Regions from separate parts of the Microbispora sp. H10949 genome, predicted to be linked through region 1. Evidence: predicted binding sites of a transcription regulator. Region 1 holds the regulator's gene; the other holds the start of a gene.

Region 1 (9,978 bases):
GGCACGAGGATCCCCCCGAGCAGCACCTGGGGGATCATGACGACCGGCATCAGCTGCACGGCCTGGAACTCCGTACGGGCGAACGCGCTGCACAGCAGGCCGAGCGCGGTGCCGAGCAGGGCGTCGAGCAGCGCGACGAGCACCAGCGGCCACAGGGGGCCCGGGATCTCCAGGCCGAGCCAGGTGAGGGAGACCGCCAGCGCCAGCGCCACCTGGACGCAGGCCGCCAGGCCGAAGGCGAGGCCGTACCCGAGCAGGAGGTCGAGCCGCCCGAGCGGCATCGCCATGAGCCGCTCCAGCGTCCCCGACGTACGCTCGCGCAGGGTGGCGATCGAGGTGACGAGGAACATCACCAGGAACGGGAACACGCACAGCAGGACCGGAGCGAACCGGCCGAACGCCCGCTCGTCGTCGATCACGTAGTAGAGCAGGATCATCACCAGCGTCGGCACGAGCACCATCAGCGCGACGGTGCGCCTGTCGTGGCGGAGCTGGGTCAGGATGCGGCGCGCGGTGGCGAGAGTGATCACGAGGCTCATGCCGCGGCCCTCTCGGCGATCAGGCGCAGGAACGCCTTCTCCAGATCGGACGTGCGGGTGCGCCCCCGCAGCCCGTCGGGGGTGTCGTCGGCGAGGATCTCCCCCTGGCGCAGCACGACCAGCCGCTCGCAGCGCGCGGCCTCGTCCATGACGTGGCTGGAGACGAGGAGCGTCGCGCCGCGCTCGGCGAGGCGGTGGAACAGCGCCCACAGCTCCTGCCGCAGCACCGGGTCGAGCCCGACGGTCGGCTCGTCGAGCACGAGCAGTTCGGGCCGGCCGAGCATGGCCACCGCGAGCCCGGCCCGGTTGAGCTGACCGCCGGAGAGGGTGGCGCCGAGCTGGTGGGCGGCGTCCGCGAGTCCCACCTCGGCCAGCACCCGCTCGGGGTCGTCCTTCGGCGCCCCGAGCACGGCGGCGAAGTAGCGGAGGTTCTCCAGCACCGTCAGGTCGCGGTAGACGGCCGGGCTCTGGGTCGAGTAGCCGATCCTGCGCCGCAGGCCCGCGCTCCCGGCGGGCTCGCCGAGCACGGTCACCTCCCCGCCTGAGACGACCTGGACCCCGACGACCGCCCGCATCAGCGTCGTCTTGCCGCAGCCGCTCGGCCCGAGCAGCCCGGTGACCTGACCTCGGGGCACCTCGAAGGTCAGCCCGTGCAGCACTTCCGCCCTACCTCTGGACACCCGCAGACCGCGTACGGCGACCGCGGGAGCCGATAAATTCATCATGTGATGAAATTAAGCCCACGCAGCCCGGCCCGTCAATGAACCACCGGCGCTTGACAGCCGTGTAAGGGACATGAGAAAGCTCTGGCTCGTGGCCCTCCTGTTCCTGGCGGTCGCCTGCGGAGGGGCGTCCTCCACCTCGGCCCACCCCGAGCAGCCGGAGGGCTCGCCCTCCGGCGCCGGGACGGGTCCCCAGTCGGCTCCGGCTCCGGTCGTCCCGCCGGGGGCCGGGACCGTCGCGCCCGGCGCCTCCGCGTCCCCCGTGACCCCGGCGGGGCCCACCCTGAACACGCGCGCGGTCCCGTGGGAGAGCGCCACACCCGCGGACGGCGGCCGCTCTCTCGACGTCGTGTGGTGGTCGGGTGTGGAGCCCTGCCAGGTGCTCGACCACGTCGACGTGAAGGAGACCGTGCGCGAGGTGACGGTCACCGTGTACGAGGGGCAGGACCGGCGCTCCCCCGACGCCGTCTGCATCGCGATCGCCATCCGGAAGACCACGCAGGTGCGGCTCGAGTCCCCTCTGGGCGACCGGAAGGTGGTGGACGGCGCAAAGTAAGGCAAAGCCGGGCCGTGAGCTTCGCCCTGGATGGGGCAGGCGCGGACGTGGTGCGGGATCGCGGATGCGGGGACTAAATCCGCGCGCCCCGGGGTTGAGCCTCGTAGACTCAAGACGTTTGACAGGAACCCGGATCGGGTCCATCATTTGAGTCTGACCGACTCAACTTTGACTACAAGGACGTACTCATGGCACGTGCGGTAGGTATCGACCTGGGGACGACCAACTCCGTCGTCTCGATTCTCGAGGGCGGCGAGCCCACGGTCATCGCGAACGCGCAGGGGTCGCGGACCACGCCGTCCGTGGTCGCGTTCGCGAAGAACGGAGAGGTCCTCGTCGGCGAGGTGGCCAAGCGGCAGGCGGTGACCAACGTCGACCGCACCATCCGCTCGGTCAAGCGTGAGATGGGCACGAACTGGACCGTCGAGATCGACGGCAAGAAGTTCACGCCCCAGCAGATCAGCGCTTTCGTCCTGCAGAAGCTCAAGCAGGACGCGGAGGCGTACCTGGGCGAGAAGATCACCGACGCGGTGATCACCGTTCCCGCCTACTTCAACGACTCGCAGCGGCAGGCCACCAAGGAGGCCGGCCAGATCGCGGGCCTCAACGTGCTGCGCATCATCAACGAGCCCACCTCCGCGGCCCTGGCCTACGGCCTGGACAAGGAGAAGGACCAGACCATCCTGGTCTTCGACCTCGGCGGCGGCACCTTCGACGTGTCCCTGCTCGACGTCGGCCAGGAGGACGGGCACGGGTTCGTCGAGGTCAAGGCGACCAGCGGTGACAACCACCTCGGCGGCGACGACTGGGACCAGCGCGTCGTCGACGAACTGGTGACCCGCTTCAAGAACGCGCACGGGGTCGACCTGGCCAAGGACAAGATGGCCCTCCAGCGCCTGCGCGAGGCGGCCGAGAAGGCGAAGATCGAACTGTCGGCGCAGACCGAGACCACGATCAACCTGCCCTACATCACCGCCTCCTCCGAGGGCCCGCTGCACCTGGAGGAGAAGCTGACCCGGGCGGAGTTCCAGCGGATCACCGCCGACCTGCTCGAACGCTGCAAGGGCCCCTTCCACCAGGTCATCAAGGACGCCGGCGTCAAGGTCTCCGACATCGCCCACGTCGTGCTGGTCGGCGGCTCGACCCGCATGCCGGCCGTCTCCGAGCTGGTCAAGGAGCTGACCGGCGGCAAGGAGCCCAACAAGGGCGTGAACCCGGACGAGGTCGTCGCCATCGGCGCCGCGCTCCAGGCCGGTGTCCTCAAGGGCGAGGTCAAGGACGTCCTGCTGCTCGACGTGACCCCGCTGAGCCTCGGCATCGAGACCAAGGGCGGGATCTTCACCAAGATCATCGAGCGCAACACGACGATCCCGACCAAGCGCTCGGAGGTCTTCACCACGGCCGAGGACAACCAGCCGTCGGTGCAGATCCAGGTCTACCAGGGCGAGCGTGAGATCGCGGCGTACAACAAGAAGCTAGCCACCTTCGAGCTGACCGGCATCGCCCCGGCCCCGCGTGGCATCCCGCAGATCGAGGTCACCTTCGACATCGACGCCAACGGCATCGTGAACGTGTCGGCGAAGGACCTCGGCACGGGCAAGGAGCAGTCGATGACCATCACCGGCGGCTCGGCCCTGGGCAAGGACGACATCGAGCGGATGATGCGCGAGGCGGAGTCCTACGCCGAGGACGACCGGAAGCGCCGCGAGGACGCCGAGGTCCGCAACAACGCGGACGCGCTGGCCTACCAGACGGAGAAGTTCCTCCGCGAGAACGACGACAAGGTCCCGGCCGACGTGAAGACCGAGGTCAACGACTCCCTCGCCGAGCTGAAGAAGGCGCTGGAGGGCACCGACACGGCCGTCATCCGCGACTCCGCCGAGAAGCTCGCGACCGTCAGCCAGAAGATGGGCTCGGCGATCTACGCCCAGTCCCAGGCGGCCGGAGCCGAGGGCGCCGCGCCCGGCGCGGACGCCGGTGCGGGCGGCCAGCAGGCCAAGGCCGACGAGGACGTCGTCGAGGCCGAGATCGTCGACGACGAGCGGGAGGGCGGCACCAAGTGAGCCCGCGTGAGAACGGTTCCGGGGAGGAGCCGGTGATCCGCGACAACCGCAAGATCGACCCGGAGACCGGCAGGGCCCGTGAGGCCACCACGGCGGACGACGGCGTGGCGCAGGAGGAGTCCTCCTCCGTCGCCCAGGAGCCGGAGGCCGTGGCGGCCGACGGGTCCGCCGCGGACCTGCTCGCCGAGCGCACCGCCGATCTCCAGCGCCTGCAGGCGGAGTTCAGCAACTACCGCAAGCGGGTCGAGCGCGACCGGATCACCGTCAAGGAGCAGGCCGTCGCGAGCGTGCTCACCGAGTTGCTGCCGGTGCTCGACGACATCGGGCGCGCCCGCGACCACGGCGAGCTCACCGGCGGCTTCGCGAAGGTGAGCGAGTCGCTGGAGGCGGCCGTCGGCAAGCTGGGCCTGGCCACGTACGGCACGAAGGGCGACCCCTTCGACCCGACCGTGCACGAGGCCCTGCTGCACAGCTACTCGGCGGAGGTGACGGAGCCGACGTGCGTCGAGATCCTCCAGCCGGGCTACCGGATCAACGACCGGATCCTGCGCCCGGCCCGGGTGGCCGTCGCCGAGCCGAGCGAGGAGGAGGCGCCGCGCGACGCGGCGGACGACTCCGGCGCCGCCGATGGATCCGACGAGAACTGAACAGCCCGGGGTCTCTCCCGATCGGGAAGGATCGGGAGAGACCTCAGTCACTCCCCTTTCGTGTGAAGGAAGCGATAGATGAGCACCAAGGACTACTTGGAAAAGGACTACTACGCCGTCCTTGGTGTGCCCAAGACCGCGAGCGCCGAGGAAATCAAGAAGGCGTACCGCAAGCTCGCCCGGCAGTACCACCCCGACGCGAACCCCGGCAACAAGCAGACCGAGGAGAAGTTCAAGGAGGTCTCCGCGGCCTACGACGTGCTCTCCGACGCCAAGCGGCGCAAGGAGTACGACGAGGCGCGCACGCTCTTCGGGTCCGGCGTGGGCGGGTTCACCGGCGCGGGTGGCCAGCGGCCAGGCGGCGGCAGCTTCAACTTCGACCTCGGCGACCTGTTCGGGGGCTCGGGTTCGGGCGAACGGATCGGGGACCTCTTCGGCGGGCTGTTCAACCGGGGCGGCGGCCCGCGCACGACCACCACCACCGGCCGGCCACGGCGCGGCCAGGACGTCGAGTCCGAGGTGACGCTCGCCTTCGGCGAGGCGGTCGACGGCACCACGGTGTCGCTCCGGCTCACCAGTTCGTCCGCCTGCGCGGCCTGCGGCGGCACGGGGGCGAAGGCCGGCACCACGCCGAGGGTCTGCCCGACCTGCGAGGGAACCGGGGCCGCCAGCCGCAACCTCGGCAACTTCGCCTTCTCCGAGCCGTGCCGCGACTGCCGCGGCCGGGGCCTGGTGGTCGACGACCCCTGCCCCGTCTGTGAGGGCAGCGGGCGCGGCAAGAGCACCCGCACGATCCAGGCGCGCATTCCCGCCGGGGTCGGCGACGGCCAGCGCATCAGGATCAAGGGCAAGGGCGCGCCGGGTGAGAACGGCGGCCCGGCGGGCGACCTCTACGTTCTGGTGCACGTGAAGCCGCACCCGGTGTTCGGCCGCAGCGGGGAGAACCTGACCGTCACGGTCCCCGTCACCTTCCCCGAGGCCGCGCTCGGCGCCGAGATCAAGGTGCCGACGCTCAAGGGCATGCCGGTGACCCTCCGAATCCCCGAGGGCACGCCGAACGGGCGGACCTTCCGGGTGCGCGGGCGCGGGGCCCCGCGCAAGGACGGCACCAAGGCCGATCTGCTGGTCACCGTCCAGGTGATGGTGCCGCAGAACCTGGACGACAAGGCCCGCGCGGCCCTTGAGGAGTTCAGGAACGCGACCGAGGGGCCGGACCTCCGCGAAGAGCTGATCAAGCAGGCCAGAAGCGAGTGAGCCGATGGATGCCAGGTTTTTCGACATCTCCGACGACACACCTGTCTATGTGATCTCCGTGGCCGCCCAGCTGTCCGGGCTGCATCCGCAGACGCTCCGCCAGTACGACCGGCTCGGCCTCGTCAGCCCCGGCCGTACGGCGGGGCGGGGACGGCTGTACTCCACCCGGGACATCGTGCTGCTGCGCGAGGTCCAGCGGCTCTCCCAGGAGCACGGCATCAACCTCGCCGGCATCAAGCGCATTCTCGAACTGGAGACGGAGAATCTGCGCCTGCGCGAGGAGGTCACGCGGCTGCGGGGTGAGCTCACGATGGTGCGGGCCCTGGTCCGCTACGAACTGCCACCTGCCTGAACCTGCCACCTGCCTTAACGGGGAATCGAGGCATCGTCATATGGACTACAAGTTCACCCAGAAAAGCCAGGAGGCCCTGTCGGCGGCCGTGCGCCGCGCCGCGGCCGACGGCAATCCCGAGGTGGCGCCCGCCCACCTCCTGACGACCCTGCTGGCGCAGAACGGCGGCATCGCCGCCTCGCTGCTGCAGGCCGTCGGCGCGGACCCGGCGAGGCTGCGCGCCCAGGCCGAGGAACTGCTGAGCCGGCTGCCCAAGGCGCAGGGCTCCACCGTGAGCGCGCCGTCCAGCTCCCGCCAGCTGCTGACCGTGATCAACACGGCCGCCCAGCGGGCCAAGCAGCTCGAAGACGAGTACGTCTCGACCGAGCACCTGCTGGTCGGGCTGGCGACCGACGGAGGACAGGTCGCCGACCTGCTGAAGGGCGTGGGCGCGACCCCCGACGCGCTGCTGGAGGCGTTCGAGAAGGTCCGCGGGCACGCGCGGGTGACCAGCGAGACGCCGGAGGACACCTACCAGGCGCTGGAGAAGTACGGCGTCGACCTCACCGAGGCGGCGAGGGCGGGCAAGCTCGACCCGGTCATCGGTCGCGACAGCGAGATCCGCCGGGTCGTCCAGGTGCTGTCGCGCCGCACCAAGAACAACCCCGTGCTGATCGGCGAGCCCGGCGTCGGCAAGACCGCCGTGGTGGAGGGCCTCGCCCAGCGGATCGTCGCGGGTGACGTGCCCGAGAGCCTGCGCAACAAGCGTCTCGTGGCGCTCGACCTCGGCGCGATGGTCGCGGGCGCGAAGTACCGCGGCGAGTTCGAGGAGCGCCTCAAGGCCGTGCTCACCGAGATCAAGGAGAGCAACGGCCAGATCGTGACGTTCATCGACGAGCTGCACACGATGGTCGGCGCGGGCGCGGCCGAGGGCGCGATGGACGCGGGCAACATGCTCAAGCCCATGCTGGCCCGCGGCGAGCTGCGGATGATCGGCGCCACCACGCTCGACGAGTACCGCGAGCGCATCGAGAAGGACCCGGCGCTGGAGCGGCGCTTCCAGCAGGTCTACGTCGGCGAGCCGACCGTCGAGGACACGATCGCGATCCTGCGCGGGCTCAAGGGCCGTTACGAGGCCCACCACCAGGTGCAGATCTCCGACAGCGCGCTGGTCGCCGCCGCGACGCTCTCCGACCGCTACATCACCGCGCGCTACCTGCCCGACAAGGCCATCGACCTGGTGGACGAGTCGATGTCGCGGCTGCGCATGGAGATCGACTCGCGGCCGGTGGAGATCGACCAGCTCCAGCGGAGCGTGGACCGCCTGAAGATGGAGGAGCTCGCGCTCGCGAAGGAGACCGACGAGGCGAGCCGCCAGCGCCTGGAGAAGCTCCGCGAGGAGCTGGCCAACCGCCAGGAGGACCTCAACGCTCTGGTCAGCCGGTGGGAGCGGGAGAAGGCCGGCCTCAACAAGGTCGGCGAGCTGAAGAAGCAGCTCGACGAGGCACGTGGCGCGGCCGAGCGGGCCCAGCGCGACGGCGACTTCGAGGCCGCGTCCCGGCTCATGTACGGCGACGTGCCCCGCCTGGAGAAGGAGCTCGCCGAGGCCACCAGGGCCGCCGAGTCGGCGGAGGCCGAGGCCGAGCCGATGGTGAAGGAGGAGGTCGGCCCCGACGACATCGCCGAGGTCATCTCCTCGTGGACCGGCATCCCCGCCGGGCGGCTGCTGGAGGGCGAGACCGCCAAGCTGCTGCGGATGGAGGACGAGCTCGGAAGGCGCCTCATCGGCCAGCGCGAGGCCGTGCAGGCCGTCTCCGACGCCGTACGGCGGGCCCGGGCCGGCATCGCCGACCCCGACCGGCCGACCGGCTCCTTCCTGTTCCTCGGCCCGACCGGCGTCGGCAAGACCGAACTGGCCAAGGCGCTCGCCGAGTTCCTGTTCGACGACGAGCGGGCCATGACCCGCATCGACATGAGCGAGTACGGCGAGAAGCACAGCGTCGCCCGGCTGGTGGGCGCGCCGCCCGGTTACGTCGGGTACGAGGAGGGCGGCCAGCTCACCGAGGCCGTACGGCGCAGGCCGTACACGGTGGTGCTGCTGGACGAGATCGAGAAGGCCCACCCCGAGGTCTTCGACATCCTGCTCCAGGTGCTCGACGACGGCCGGCTCACCGACGGGCAGGGCCGCACGGTCGACTTCCGCAACACCATCCTGATCCTCACCTCGAACATCGGCTCGCAGTTCCTCGTCGATCCCACGATGGAGGGCGAGAGCAAGCGCGAGGCGGTGCTGAACGCGGTGCGGGCCTCGTTCAAGCCCGAGTTCCTCAACCGGCTCGACGACATCATCGTGTTCGACGCGCTGGGCACCGAGGAGCTGTCGCAGATCGTGGACCTGCAGGTCGCCAGGCTCGCCAAGAGGCTGTCCGACCGGCGACTGAGGCTGACGGTCACCCCCGCCGCCCGGGACTGGCTCGCGCTGACCGGCTACGACCCGCTGTACGGCGCGCGTCCGCTGCGCCGCCTGATCCAGTCGGCGATCGGCGACCGGCTCGCCAAGGAACTGCTGTCGGGAGCCATCCGGGACGGCGACGAGGTAATCGTCGACATCGACGAGGCGGGAGACACGCTGAAGATCGGGCCCGCTCGGTAAGGTCTTCTCCACCATTGCGGCAAGCGCGCCCCGCCCTTTTCCCTCGCTGCTACGTTCGGCGTTCGTCGGACTACCGTACGCGATCAGGGGGACGTGGATGTCCAGGACATCACGAAGTATTCGAGGGCGGTGCGCGGCGCTCGCGGCGGTCACCGCCGGAGTGAGCTGGCTGACCTGGGGCACGGCGATGGCGAAGGACGGCGCGTCGTCCGACGCCTGCCGTCCCCGAAACCACGACGTCACAGGCCACGACGTCACGGGCCGCGACGCCACGGGCCGCGACGCCACGGGCCATGACAGCACGGACCAGGGCGTCACGCGTCACGAGATCGCGCGGCGCGAGGCCACGGACCGGAACGTGAGGGGCGTTCCGGCCACCCTGGCCCCGGCGGCGGGCGTGCTGAGCATCGCGGACGCCGCCGGATCCGCCGCCGGGCAGGGGCACCGCTCGCTTCCCGGCAGGCCCGTCCCGGATCCGGCCGTTCCCGGGGTGGCCAAGCCCGTCCTGCCGGCCCTGACGGCTCCTCGGGCACTGCCGGGCACGTCCTCCGCCAGGGCGCTGACAGGCCTGGTGCCGAGGACCGGAAACGCACCGGCCGCCGGAGCCGCGCCGGTCCGCGTGCCCGGCACGGCCGGCGCGGGCGGCGGCCGCGCGGCGGGTGTTCCCGGCGCCGTCAGTGGCGCGACCGGTGTTCCCGGCGCGGCCGGCCGCGCGGCGGGTGTTCCCGGCGCCGTCGGCGGCGCTACTGGTGGTGTTCCGGGCGCGGTCGGCGGCGCGACCACCCCGGCGGCGGCCGGCATACCGGCGAGGTCTCTCCCCGTCGGCCTGGCCACCACTCCGTCAGCGGCGAAGCCGATCTCCGCCGGCACATCGGTCCTCCCGTCGTCGACGAAGCCGATATCCCTTGGCACGTCCGGGCTTCCGTCGGCCACGAAGCCGCTCGCCGCGGGCGCCTCGGCCCTCTCGTCGCCCGCGAGGTCGCTCACGGTACCGGCGGCGACCGTGGCGGGGTCGCGTGTGCCGGCCGCCGCGCCTGTCGCGAACTCCGGCACGCTGCTTCCCGCCAGGAGCGCCGTTCCGCTCCTCGCCGTCGCGCCCGCCAGGCCCAGCGCCTCGGACGCGGCCTGCCCGCCGCAGGCGCCGCAAGGACTACGCGGCGAGCCGGCCGAGCAGGAGCGGGTGCGTCCCCTCACCGAGGGGCGGCCGCGGGCG
Region 2 (9,978 bases), on a different contig from region 1:
CGAGGTCGGCCTCCAGAGCGTAGTTGCCGTTGATCACGGCGGCGTCCACGTCGTCGAGCGAGCGCGGGAGCTGCGCGGCCTCCAGCGGGCGGAAGGTCAAGTTCTTCGGGTTACCGGCCACGTCGCGCTCGGTCGCGGCGGTGCCCGCGCCGTCCTTCAGCGTGACCACGCCGTTGTCGGCGAGCAGCTTGAGCGCCCGGCCGAGGTTGGTGGCGTCGTTGGGCACCGCGACCGTGCCGCCCTGCGGCAGCGAGGCGAGGTCCTTGACCTTCCGCGAATACAGGCCGAGCGGCTCCAGGTGCACCGGGGCGACGAAGCTCAGCTTGGTGCCCTTGGACGCGTTGAAGTCGTCCAGGTAGGGCTTGTGCTGGAAGTAGTTGGCGTCGAGCCGGCCGTCCTGGAGCTGCAGGTTGGGCTGGACGTAGTCGCTGAACTCGACGAGCTCCAGCTTCAGCCCCTTGGCGGCGGCCAGGTTGTCGGCCACGTACTTCAGGATCTGCGCGTGCGGCACCGGGCTCACGCCGACCTTCAGCGGGGCGTCCGCCGCCGCCGAGCCGGTGGCGGTCGCCGTGCCCGGCGACGAGGATCCGCAGGCGGACAGCACGAGCGCGACCACGGCGGCGATGACGAGGCCGAGCGTTCTACGCATGGGAAAGGACTCCTTCTATGGGTTAACGGTGGGAAAGCCGGCGGGCGACGGCGTCGCCGAGGGTCTGCGCGAGCTGCACCACGACGACCAGGACGACCACGGTGACGACCATGAGCGTGGTCTCGAACCGCTGGTATCCGTAGCGGACGGCGAGGTCGCCGAGGCCACCGCCGCCGATAACTCCGGCCATCGCGGAGTAGGAGATGAGGGTGACCACGGTGACGGTCAGCCCGGCGACCAGGCCGGGCAGCGCCTCGGGCAGCAGGACCCGCGTCACGATCGTCACCCGGCCCGCCCCCATCGCCTCGGCCGCCTGCACGACGTCGCGGCCCACCTCGCGCAGCGCCGTCTCGACCAGCCGGGCGAAGAAGGGCGCCGCGCCGATCGTGAGCGGGACCACCGCGGCGGTGGTCCCGATCGTCGTGCCGGTGAGCACGCGCGTCAGCGGAATGACCGCGATCATGAGGACGATGAACGGCAGCGACCGCCCGACGTTGACGACCAGGCCGAGCACGCGCCGCACGGCGGGGGCGGGGAACAGCCCGCCGCGGTCCGTCCCGGCGAGGCAGACGCCGAGCGGGAGCCCGAACAGCACGGTGAACAGCGTGGACCAGCCCACCATCACGGCGGTCTGCCCGGTGGCCTCCCACAGCAGGGGGCTCATCTCCGACCAGGTCACGCGGCCTCCTCGACCAGCAGGCCGCGCTCACGCAGGCCGGCGAGAGCGGCCGCCGCACCGGCTCCGGTGATCCGCAGCCGCAGCCGGCCCGCCGGAGCCCCCGCCACCTGCTCGACCGAGCCGCCCACGACGGCGACGTCCACGTCGTACGTGCGCGCGAGACGCGACAGCAGGGTCTCGTCCGCGGCGAGGGCGACCGTCACGGTGCCGGGCTCGGCGGGCGGCAGCGGGAACAGCTCGGCCGCCAGCCGCGATCCGGGGGTGGCGAGCAGGCCGGGCAGGGAGCCCGCCTCCGCGATCCGCCCGTCACTCATGATCGCCGCGGAGTCGCAGACGGCCTTGATGACGTCCATCTCATGGGTGATGAGCAGGATCGTCAGCCCCAGCTCCCGGTTGAGCCGCCGGAGCAGGGCCAGGATCGACTGGGTCGTGGCGGGGTCGAGCGCGGAGGTGGCCTCGTCCGACAGCAGCACGGACGGCTCGGCCGCGAGCGCCCGTGCGATGCCGACCCGCTGCTTCTGCCCGCCGGACAGCTGCTCGGGGTAGGCCCCCGCGCGGTCCGCCAGGCCCACGAGGTCGAGCAGCTCCGCGACCCGCCGGGCCCGGGCGGCCCGGCCGACGCCCATGACCTCCAGCGGGAAGGCCACGTTGCCCGCCACCGTGCGCGACGACAGCAGCGCGAAGTGCTGGTGGATCATGCCGATGCGCTGCCGGGCGCGGCGCAGATCGGCCGCGCCGAGGGTGGTCAGCTCGCGTCCGTCGACGGTCACCACGCCCTCGTCGGGGCGTTCGAGCAGGTTGACGCAGCGCAGCAGGGTGCTCTTGCCGGCGCCGCTGCGTCCGAGCACGCCGAAGACCTTTCCCCTGCCGACGTGCAGGTCGACGCCGTCGAGCGCGACGACGTCGCCGTAGGCCTTGCGCAGGCCGGTAACCGTGATCACTTGCTGTCTCCGGAGAACGCGTACGGCTGCTGCGTGCCGGTCGGGAAGGGCGGGCGCCCGATCCGGAGCGGGGCCGGATCGGAGGGCGAGGAGAGCGTCATCGGGTGTGCGCCTTCGCGGGAGGGGCGGGAGGACCAGGGGCTCAGCCCGTTGGACACTCGCGTCGAGGCGGGTTCATCAGGTTCGGTACGCTCACGACCAGCTGAAACCACCTGTGAGCCTTCCGGTATTCCAGACCTGGAATGTGCCCTTTGTCACACGACAAGGCCCGCGCCCCGGGACGGGACGCGGGCCTTGCGCGGGCGACCGCCGGGCGCAGGAACCTCCGGGCGCAGGAACCTCCGGGCGGCGCCGCCGCGCTCACCGGCGGCGCTCCGGGCACCCGACGCCGTTGCCGGCCCTGCGGCGGCCCGGCGACGATCAGCCGGCGGTCAGGCGACGGCCTGCCGCGTGACCGTCGCGGGGGTCAGCGCCAGGTCGAGGACCTCACGGACGTCGCTCACCGCGTGGACGGTGAGGTCGGCCAGCACCTCGGCCGGCACGTCGTCCAGGTCGGGCTCGTTGCGCGCGGGGATGAGCACGGTGGTGATCCCGGCCCGGTGGGCGGCCAGCAGCTTCTGCTTGACCCCGCCGATCGGCAGCACCCTGCCGGTCAGGGAGACCTCGCCGGTCATCGCCACGTCGCCGCGGACCGGGCGGCCCGAGAGCAGGGAGGCCAGGGCCGTGGTCATCGTGACACCCGCCGACGGGCCGTCCTTCGGCACCGCGCCCGCGGGCACGTGGATGTGCACCGACCGGTCCCTGAGCGACCCGACCGGCAGCTCCAGCTCCGCGCCGCGCGACCGCAGGAAGGACAGCGCGATCTGCGCCGACTCCTTCATCACGTCGCCGAGCTGCCCGGTGAGCGTGACGCCGGTCGCCCCGGTCTCGGGGTCGGCCAGCGACGCCTCGACGTAGAGGACGTCGCCGCCCGCGCCGGTCACCGCGAGGCCCGTGGCCACGCCCGGCACCGCCGTACGCTGGCGGGCCTCCGGCAGGGACGACTCGGGCACGTGCCGCGGCCGGCCCAGGTAGGCGACCAGGTCATCGGGGGCGACCGTCACCGGCAGCTCCGTCTCGCCGAGGGCGACCTTCGCCGTCACCCGGCGCAGGACGCGGGCGATCGACCGCTCCAGTGACCGGACGCCGGCCTCGCGGGTGTACTCGCCCGCCAGGCGGCGCAGCGCCGCCTCCTCCACCGTCACGTCGGCGGTGGTGAGGCCCGCCTTCTCCAGCTGGCGCGGCAGCAGGTGGTCGCGGGCGATGGCGACCTTCTCGTCCTCGGTGTAGCCGTCCAGCGTGACGAGCTCCATCCGGTCGAGCAGCGGTCCGGGCACCTGCTCCAGGACGTTGGCCGTCGCGAGGAACAGCACGTCGCTGAGGTCGAGCTCGACCTCCAGGTAGTGGTCGCGGAAGGTGTGGTTCTGCGCCGGGTCGAGCACCTCCAGCAGCGCGGCCGTCGGGTCGCCCCGGTAGTCCGCGCCGACCTTGTCGATCTCGTCCAGGAGCACGACGGGGTTCATCGAGCCCGCCTCGCGGATCGCCCGGACGATGCGGCCCGGCAGCGCCCCGACGTACGTGCGCCGGTGGCCGCGGATCTCCGCCTCGTCGCGCACGCCGCCCAGGGCGACCCGGACGAACTTCCTGCCCATGGCGCGGGCGACCGACTCGCCGAGAGAGGTCTTGCCGACCCCGGGAGGGCCGGCCAGCGCGAGCACGGCGCCGCTGCGGCGCCCGCCGACCACGCCGAGGCCCTGGTCGGCCCGGCGCTTGCGGACCGCGAGGTACTCCACGATGCGGTCCTTCACGTCGTCGAGGCCGGTGTGGTCGGCGTCGAGCACCGCGCGGGCGCCCGCGATGTCGTAGGAGTCGGTCGTGTGGACGTTCCACGGAACGTCCAGCACCGTGTCGAGCCAGGTGCGGATCCAGCCGGTCTCGGGCGACTGGTCGGAGGTGCGCTCCAGCTTGGCGACCTCCTTGAGCGCCGCCTCCCGGACCTTCTCGGGCAGGTCGGCGGCCTCGATGCGGGCCCGGTAGTCCTCCTCCTCGTCGGAGGGGTCGCCGCTCAGCTCGCCCAGCTCCTTGCGTACGGCGGCGAGCTGCTGGCGCAGCAGGAACTCGCGCTGCTGCTTCTCCATGCCCTCCTGGACGTCCTTGCGGATGGTCTCCGCGACGTCCATCTCGGCGAGGTGGTCGCGGGCCCACCCGACGAGCTTGTCGAGACGCTCCGCGGGGTCGGCGATCTCCAGCAGCAGCAGCTTCTGCTGGATGGTCAGCCAGGGGGCGTACCCCGAGCTGTCGGCGAGGACGGCGGGGTCGGTGATCTGGTTGACGGCGTCGACGACCTGCCACGCGCCCCGCTTCTGCAGGATCGTGGTGGTCAGGGCCTTGTACTCCTTGGCCAGTTCACCGGCCCTCGGCCCGGCGGCGACCGGCTCCAGCACCGTCGCCTCGACCCACAGCGCCGCGCCGGGGCCGGTGGTGCCGGTGCCGACGCGCATGCGGTGCACGCCGCGCACGACGGCCGCGGGCTCGCCGCCCGGCAGCCGTCCGACCTGTTCCACGACGGCGCTCACCCCCACCGGGCCGTAGCGGCCGTCGACGCGGGGCACCAGCAGGACCGTGCTCTCTCCACCGGCCCGGGCGGCGTCGATGGCCGCGCGGACCTCGGAGGCCGACAGGTCAAGGGGAACGACCATGCCGGGCAGGACGACCTCGTCGTCGAGCGGGAGGACGGGAAGGACCTGGGACATCAGCACTCCAATGGGTTGAGTTATGCCGACTCAACTAACAGGAGCCCGCCCCTGTTCCCTGTTCTGCGTGAGTTCGCTGTGAGCGATCGTAATCGTGTAATCGCCGCATGATCCCCCCGATGCCGTGACGCGTCCACACCTCCGGATGGCGCATGATGGCGTGCATGGAATCCGGGCATATCCGACTCCGCTCGGCGACGGGCCGGTGGGTGCTGCTCACCACGGTCCTCGGGTCGTCCCTGGCGACCCTCGACGGCACCGTGGTCAACGTGGCCCTCCCCGCCCTCGGGCGCGACCTCGACGCCGGGATGTCCGGCCTGCAGTGGACCGTGAACGGCTACACGCTCACGATGGCCGCGCTGATCCTCCTGGGCGGGTCGCTGGGCGACCGGCTCGGCCGGCGCAAGATCTTCGTCGTCGGGGTGGTGTGGTTCGCCCTGGCCTCCGCCCTCTGCGGGGTCGCGCCGAACGCCCCCGTGCTCGTGCTCGCCCGCGCGCTCCAGGGCATCGGGGCGGCCCTGCTGATCCCCGGCAGCCTCGCGATCATCCAGGCGAGCTACGCGCCGGACGACCGGCCCCGCGCCGTCGGCGCCTGGTCGGGGCTGGGCGGCGTGGCCGCCGCCGTCGGGCCGCTGCTCGGCGGGTGGCTCGTCGAGGCGGCCGGCTGGCGGTGGGTGTTCCTGCTCAACCTGCCGCTCGCGGCCGTCGTGGTCGGCGTCGCCGCCCGGCACGTGCCCGAGACCAGGGACGCCGGGCCGCACGGCCGCTTCGACGTGCTCGGGACCGTCCTCGCCGCCCCCGCGCTGGCCGGCCTGACGTACGGCCTGATCCTGGCGGGCGACGGGCTGGTGCCGCTGGCCGCCGGAATCGCCCTGTCCATCTGCTTCGTGGTGGTGGAGATCCGGCGCTCCCCCCGATCGCTCGTCCCCGTGGGGGTGTTCGCCTCGCGGGAGTTCACCGCCGTCAACGTCGTCACGCTGGTCATGTACGCGGCGATGGGACTGGTGTTCTTCCTGCTGGTCGTCCAGCTCCAGGTGTCGGCCGGGATGTCACCCATCGCCGCCGGGTCGGCGATGCTCCCGGTCACCATCCTCATGCTGCTGCTGTCGTCCCGGGCCGGCGACCTGGCGGGGAGGATCGGCCCGCGCCTGCCCATGACGGGAGGGATCCTGCTGTGCGCGGCCGGGCTGCTGCTCATGAGCCGCATCGGCCCCGGCGCGTCCTACCTGGCCGACGTGCTGCCCGCCGCGTGCGTCTTCGGGCTCGGCCTGTCCGCCGCCGTCGCCCCCCTCACCGCGACGGTGCTCGCCACGGCGGAGGAGCGGTACGCGGGCGTCGCGAGCGGGGTCAACAACGCCCTGGCCAGGACGGGCGGGCTGCTCGCCGTCGCCGCGGTGCCGCCGCTGGTGGGGCTGACGGGCGACGCCTACGAGTCGCCCGCCGCGTTCACCCGGGGGTTCCACACGTCGATGCTGGTCTGCGCGGTCATGATGGCCGTCGCGGCGGTCGTCGCCTTCGTCACGATCAGGACGAACGTCCTCGCCGCCCAGGCGGGCGGGCCGCCCCCGCCCGAACTCCCCGGCGAGGCTTCGCCGCTCGGCTCCCGCCCTCCGGCGAGTTCGGGCACCTGACCCGGGGGTTCACGCGCCCCCGCGCCCCGTGCGCGGGTGGCCGGAGAAGGTCGTGGAGCGGCCGCGCGCTCAGCCGAGAAGCGTCTTCAGGTCCTCGCGGAGCGCGGCGGCGTCGCGGAAGTGGACGGCGGCGAGCCCCGCCCCCTCGGCCGCCGCGACGTTCTCCAGCCGGTCGTCCACGAAGACGAGGTCGCCGGGGGCGACCCCGAGCCAGGCCACGGTCTCGTGGAAGATCTCCGCCTCCGGCTTCACCAGGCCCATGCGGCCGCTGTAGAAACGCGGGCCGATCGGCCGCATGAACGGCAGCGCGTCGATTCCCTCGGCGACGCAGACCGGCATGTTGGACAGCAGCGCCATCGGCACCCCGACCTTGGCCAGCTCGTCGACGATCGCCACCGTCTCCTCGTTGGGCCGCGACCAGCTCGCCACGTCGAGGGCGACGACCTCGTCCAGGCCGGCGCCGTCCATCGGCCTGCCGTACACGTGGGACCAGTACGCGGCCGGGTCGAGCGAACCCCGGTCGAAGTCGAGCCGCACCTCCCAGTAGCGGTCCTGGAACCCGGGCTCGGCCCCTGTGACGTACGAGGCCAGGCGGGCGACGTCCTCGGGGGCCTGGGGGAGGGAGACGACGTTGCCGTAGTCGAAAAGCACAGTCTTCATGGTCGTACGATCATAACGCGTGTGCGCGACTCAGGTCACGAAGGGCTTCAGATACTCGTTGGCGCCCCCGCAGCGCAGGTAGTTGCGCACGGTGTGGAAGTCGAGCCAGTCGATGTCGCAGGAGACGTCCCGCTCGACCCCGTCGAAGCACGACGCCAGCGCGGCCGGGATCGCGGCGATGTCGTCCTTGTCGGCGATGTTGATCCAGCGGCGCACGCCCGGCGGGCGCGCTCCCCGGCCCCGGACCGGCACGGGGGCGAGCCGGTCGAACACGACGCGGCGCATGCCGAGCGGGCTGCCCAGCGTGACCAGCAGGTCGACGGACAGGTCGGGATGGGCCCACAGCGCCTCGTACGTGACCACGCTGCCGAGGGAGTGCGCGACGACCGCCCGGGGCCGGCGCCGGCGGATGACGTCGGCCACCGTGTCGCGGGCCCGTACGCGCGGGGCGCCGCCGCCGAGGTAGGTGGCCACCTCCGGGCAGAAGTCCTGCGCGAAGCGCACCGCCGCGGGGCCGAGCCTCGCCAGCAGCCACTCGGCCAGCAGGTGCGCGACGCCGGTCAGCGACTCCCCCGCCGCGTCCCGGAACGGGCCGCCGAGCTGGGCGGCCCAGTCGGCGAAGACCAGCTTCGAGGGTGTGCCCATCTGCCGGACCGGCCGGGGCGGGCCGCTGTGGAGATGGTGGGCGTAGTAGGCGATCTCGGTGAAGTAGTCGCCGGCGCCGCCCGTCCGGCCGTCCAGTCCCTGGTGCAGGTAGGCGTTCCACTTGGCGCGCACGGCCGCGGCGGCGCTGTCCGCCGATCCGCCGGCGTCCTCGTAGTAGTGGTACTTGCCTATGCCGTGCACGCCGACGATCGAGGTCATGCTCCCGCCCCACAATGTCGCCCGGTTTCCGGAGGTCCCGGTTTTCCGGACGTCACTGTGCACGAGGCGCTGGACCGTGACAACCACAAGCCGCGTTTACGGCGATAAATGACGCGCGCCGGTGGTATCTACATGGATAAGTTGTTCGTCCGGTCCATTAATCCCCCCGTTCGCCCCGTCCGTCCGACCGAAGAGGAATCGCCATGCCAGGCCCGTTGCACGTCCGCGGCTCGATCGTCGTGCCCGAGGCCGAGCTGACCTGGCGTTTCTCCCGCTCGTCCGGCCCGGGCGGCCAGGGCGTCAACACCACCGACAGCCGGGTCGAGCTGGGCTTCGACGTCGCGCGCACGACCGCCCTCGGCCCGGCGCTCCGGGCGCGCGCGCTCGAACGGCTCGCCCCCCGGCTGGTCGACGGTGTGATCACGGTGACGGCCTCGGAGCACCGGTCGCAGTTGCGCAACCGCGAGGCGGCGCGGGAACGGCTGGCCGCGCTGCTCCGCGACGCGATCGCGCCGCCGCCCAAGCGGCGCCGTTCCACCAAGCCCTCCAGGGGCGCGGTCGAGCGCCGCCTGGCGGCCAAGAAACAGCGCTCCGACCTCAAGCGCCTGCGCCGTACTTCGGACTGAGCCGACCGGCGGGCACCCGGCCGGGCCACGGCGCCGGCCGCGTCTCTACCGGTGCCCTCGGGGCGTCTCCGCCGTACGGGCGAGGTGGGCGGCGATGGCCTCCTCCCAGGAGCGCAGGAACGCGGGGTAGCCGTCCGCGAACCCGGCCAGTTCGGCCTCGGCCGCGACGGTCAGCGGAGTGAGGTCGTAGGTGACCGTCACGTCGCTGTGCCCGCTCCCGTCCGGCGCGAGCACGACGGCGACCGTCCCGGCGTGGACTCCCTCGCGCACCCGGGCGTAGGAGACCGACGAGCCGGGCTCGTGGGGGTCATGGGCGCGGTGCAGGACGATCCAGGTGGTGGCCGCGCCGTCCGCGCCGGTCTGGAAGACCGTTCCCGGCGCCGTGTCGTCCGCGACCCCCTCGGGGAAGCGCGGCTCCCAGCCCTCGACCCACTCCCGTTCGCCGTACGGCGTGAAGAGCCGGAACGCCTCGGCCGGCGGGAGCGCGACCCGCAGGCCGCCGGTGAGGCGGCGGCGCCGCGGCGCGGCGCTCACCTCTCCTCCAGCAGGTGGGCGTCGGCGGCCGTGAGCGTCAGGCCGTAGACCTCTCTGAGCTGCTCGATCTTGGTGAGGGTCTCCAGCCCGAACGGCGGCCTGCCCTCGAAGGCGTGCAGGACGATCCCCTCCACGAGGTCACCGAGGGAGATGTCCAGGTATTCGGCCAGGCCCTTGAGCACCTTCAGCGTGTTGCGCTCGATGCGGAGGCCGGTCTGGGCCCGCTCTACTGTTACCATGGTAACAAGTTACCACCCAGATAAGATCAGACCCTCCGGTCCTCCATCTCCCAGATGTGGTCGATCACGTGCCAGACGATCCGGCGGGCGGCGTAGCGGGCCGGCCATCCGCCCTCGGCGAGCGGCCCGCCGTCCGACGGCCGCGACAGGACGCGGGCGATGTCGTCGCGCATGGCGGCCAGGCCGGCCGAGTCCTCGAACGGCTTGTGCCGTACGCCGATCTTCCTGGCGTAGGACCGCTCGGCCTCACGGACGTGCGCCACCATCTTGTCCCGGTCCCTGCCGCCGCCCCTCGGGCCCTTGCGCAGTTCCTCCGGGGACGCCGCGGCCACCTCGGCGAAGACCTCCCACGCCGCCCGGGCG

The links. Region 1 encodes HspR, which represses chaperone genes until heat shock. Its sites were predicted from a motif close to ANTTGAGTCNNNNNGACTCAANT; they were not measured.
Region 2: the regulator HspR is predicted to act here: its motif matches at 5,075-5,097, upstream of lon (endopeptidase La).

The regions. Positions count from the first base shown of each region.
Region 1 covers NZ_JABBWZ010000020.1:9,371-19,348, forward strand. Annotated here, with positions in the region: gene HHX40_RS34145 (ABC transporter permease) at 1-539, opposite strand, end outside; gene HHX40_RS34150 (ABC transporter ATP-binding protein) at 536-1,264, opposite strand; gene HHX40_RS34155 (hypothetical protein) at 1,335-1,817, shown strand; gene dnaK (molecular chaperone DnaK) at 2,006-3,880, shown strand; gene grpE (nucleotide exchange factor GrpE) at 3,877-4,527, shown strand; gene dnaJ (molecular chaperone DnaJ) at 4,606-5,781, shown strand; gene HHX40_RS34175 (heat shock protein transcriptional repressor HspR) at 5,786-6,133, shown strand; gene clpB (ATP-dependent chaperone ClpB) at 6,174-8,765, shown strand; gene HHX40_RS34185 (hypothetical protein) at 8,863-9,978, shown strand, end outside.
Region 2 covers NZ_JABBWZ010000004.1:349,214-359,191, forward strand. Annotated here, with positions in the region: gene HHX40_RS11905 (MetQ/NlpA family ABC transporter substrate-binding protein) at 1-649, opposite strand, end outside; gene HHX40_RS11910 (methionine ABC transporter permease) at 672-1,313, opposite strand; gene HHX40_RS11915 (methionine ABC transporter ATP-binding protein) at 1,325-2,269, opposite strand; gene lon (endopeptidase La) at 2,701-5,061, opposite strand; gene HHX40_RS11925 (MFS transporter) at 5,226-6,692, shown strand; gene HHX40_RS11930 (HAD-IA family hydrolase) at 6,762-7,352, opposite strand; gene HHX40_RS11935 (hypothetical protein) at 7,383-8,216, opposite strand; gene arfB (alternative ribosome rescue aminoacyl-tRNA hydrolase ArfB) at 8,420-8,842, shown strand; gene HHX40_RS11945 (SRPBCC family protein) at 8,888-9,376, opposite strand; gene HHX40_RS11950 (hypothetical protein) at 9,373-9,615, opposite strand; gene HHX40_RS11955 (hypothetical protein) at 9,642-9,978, opposite strand, start outside.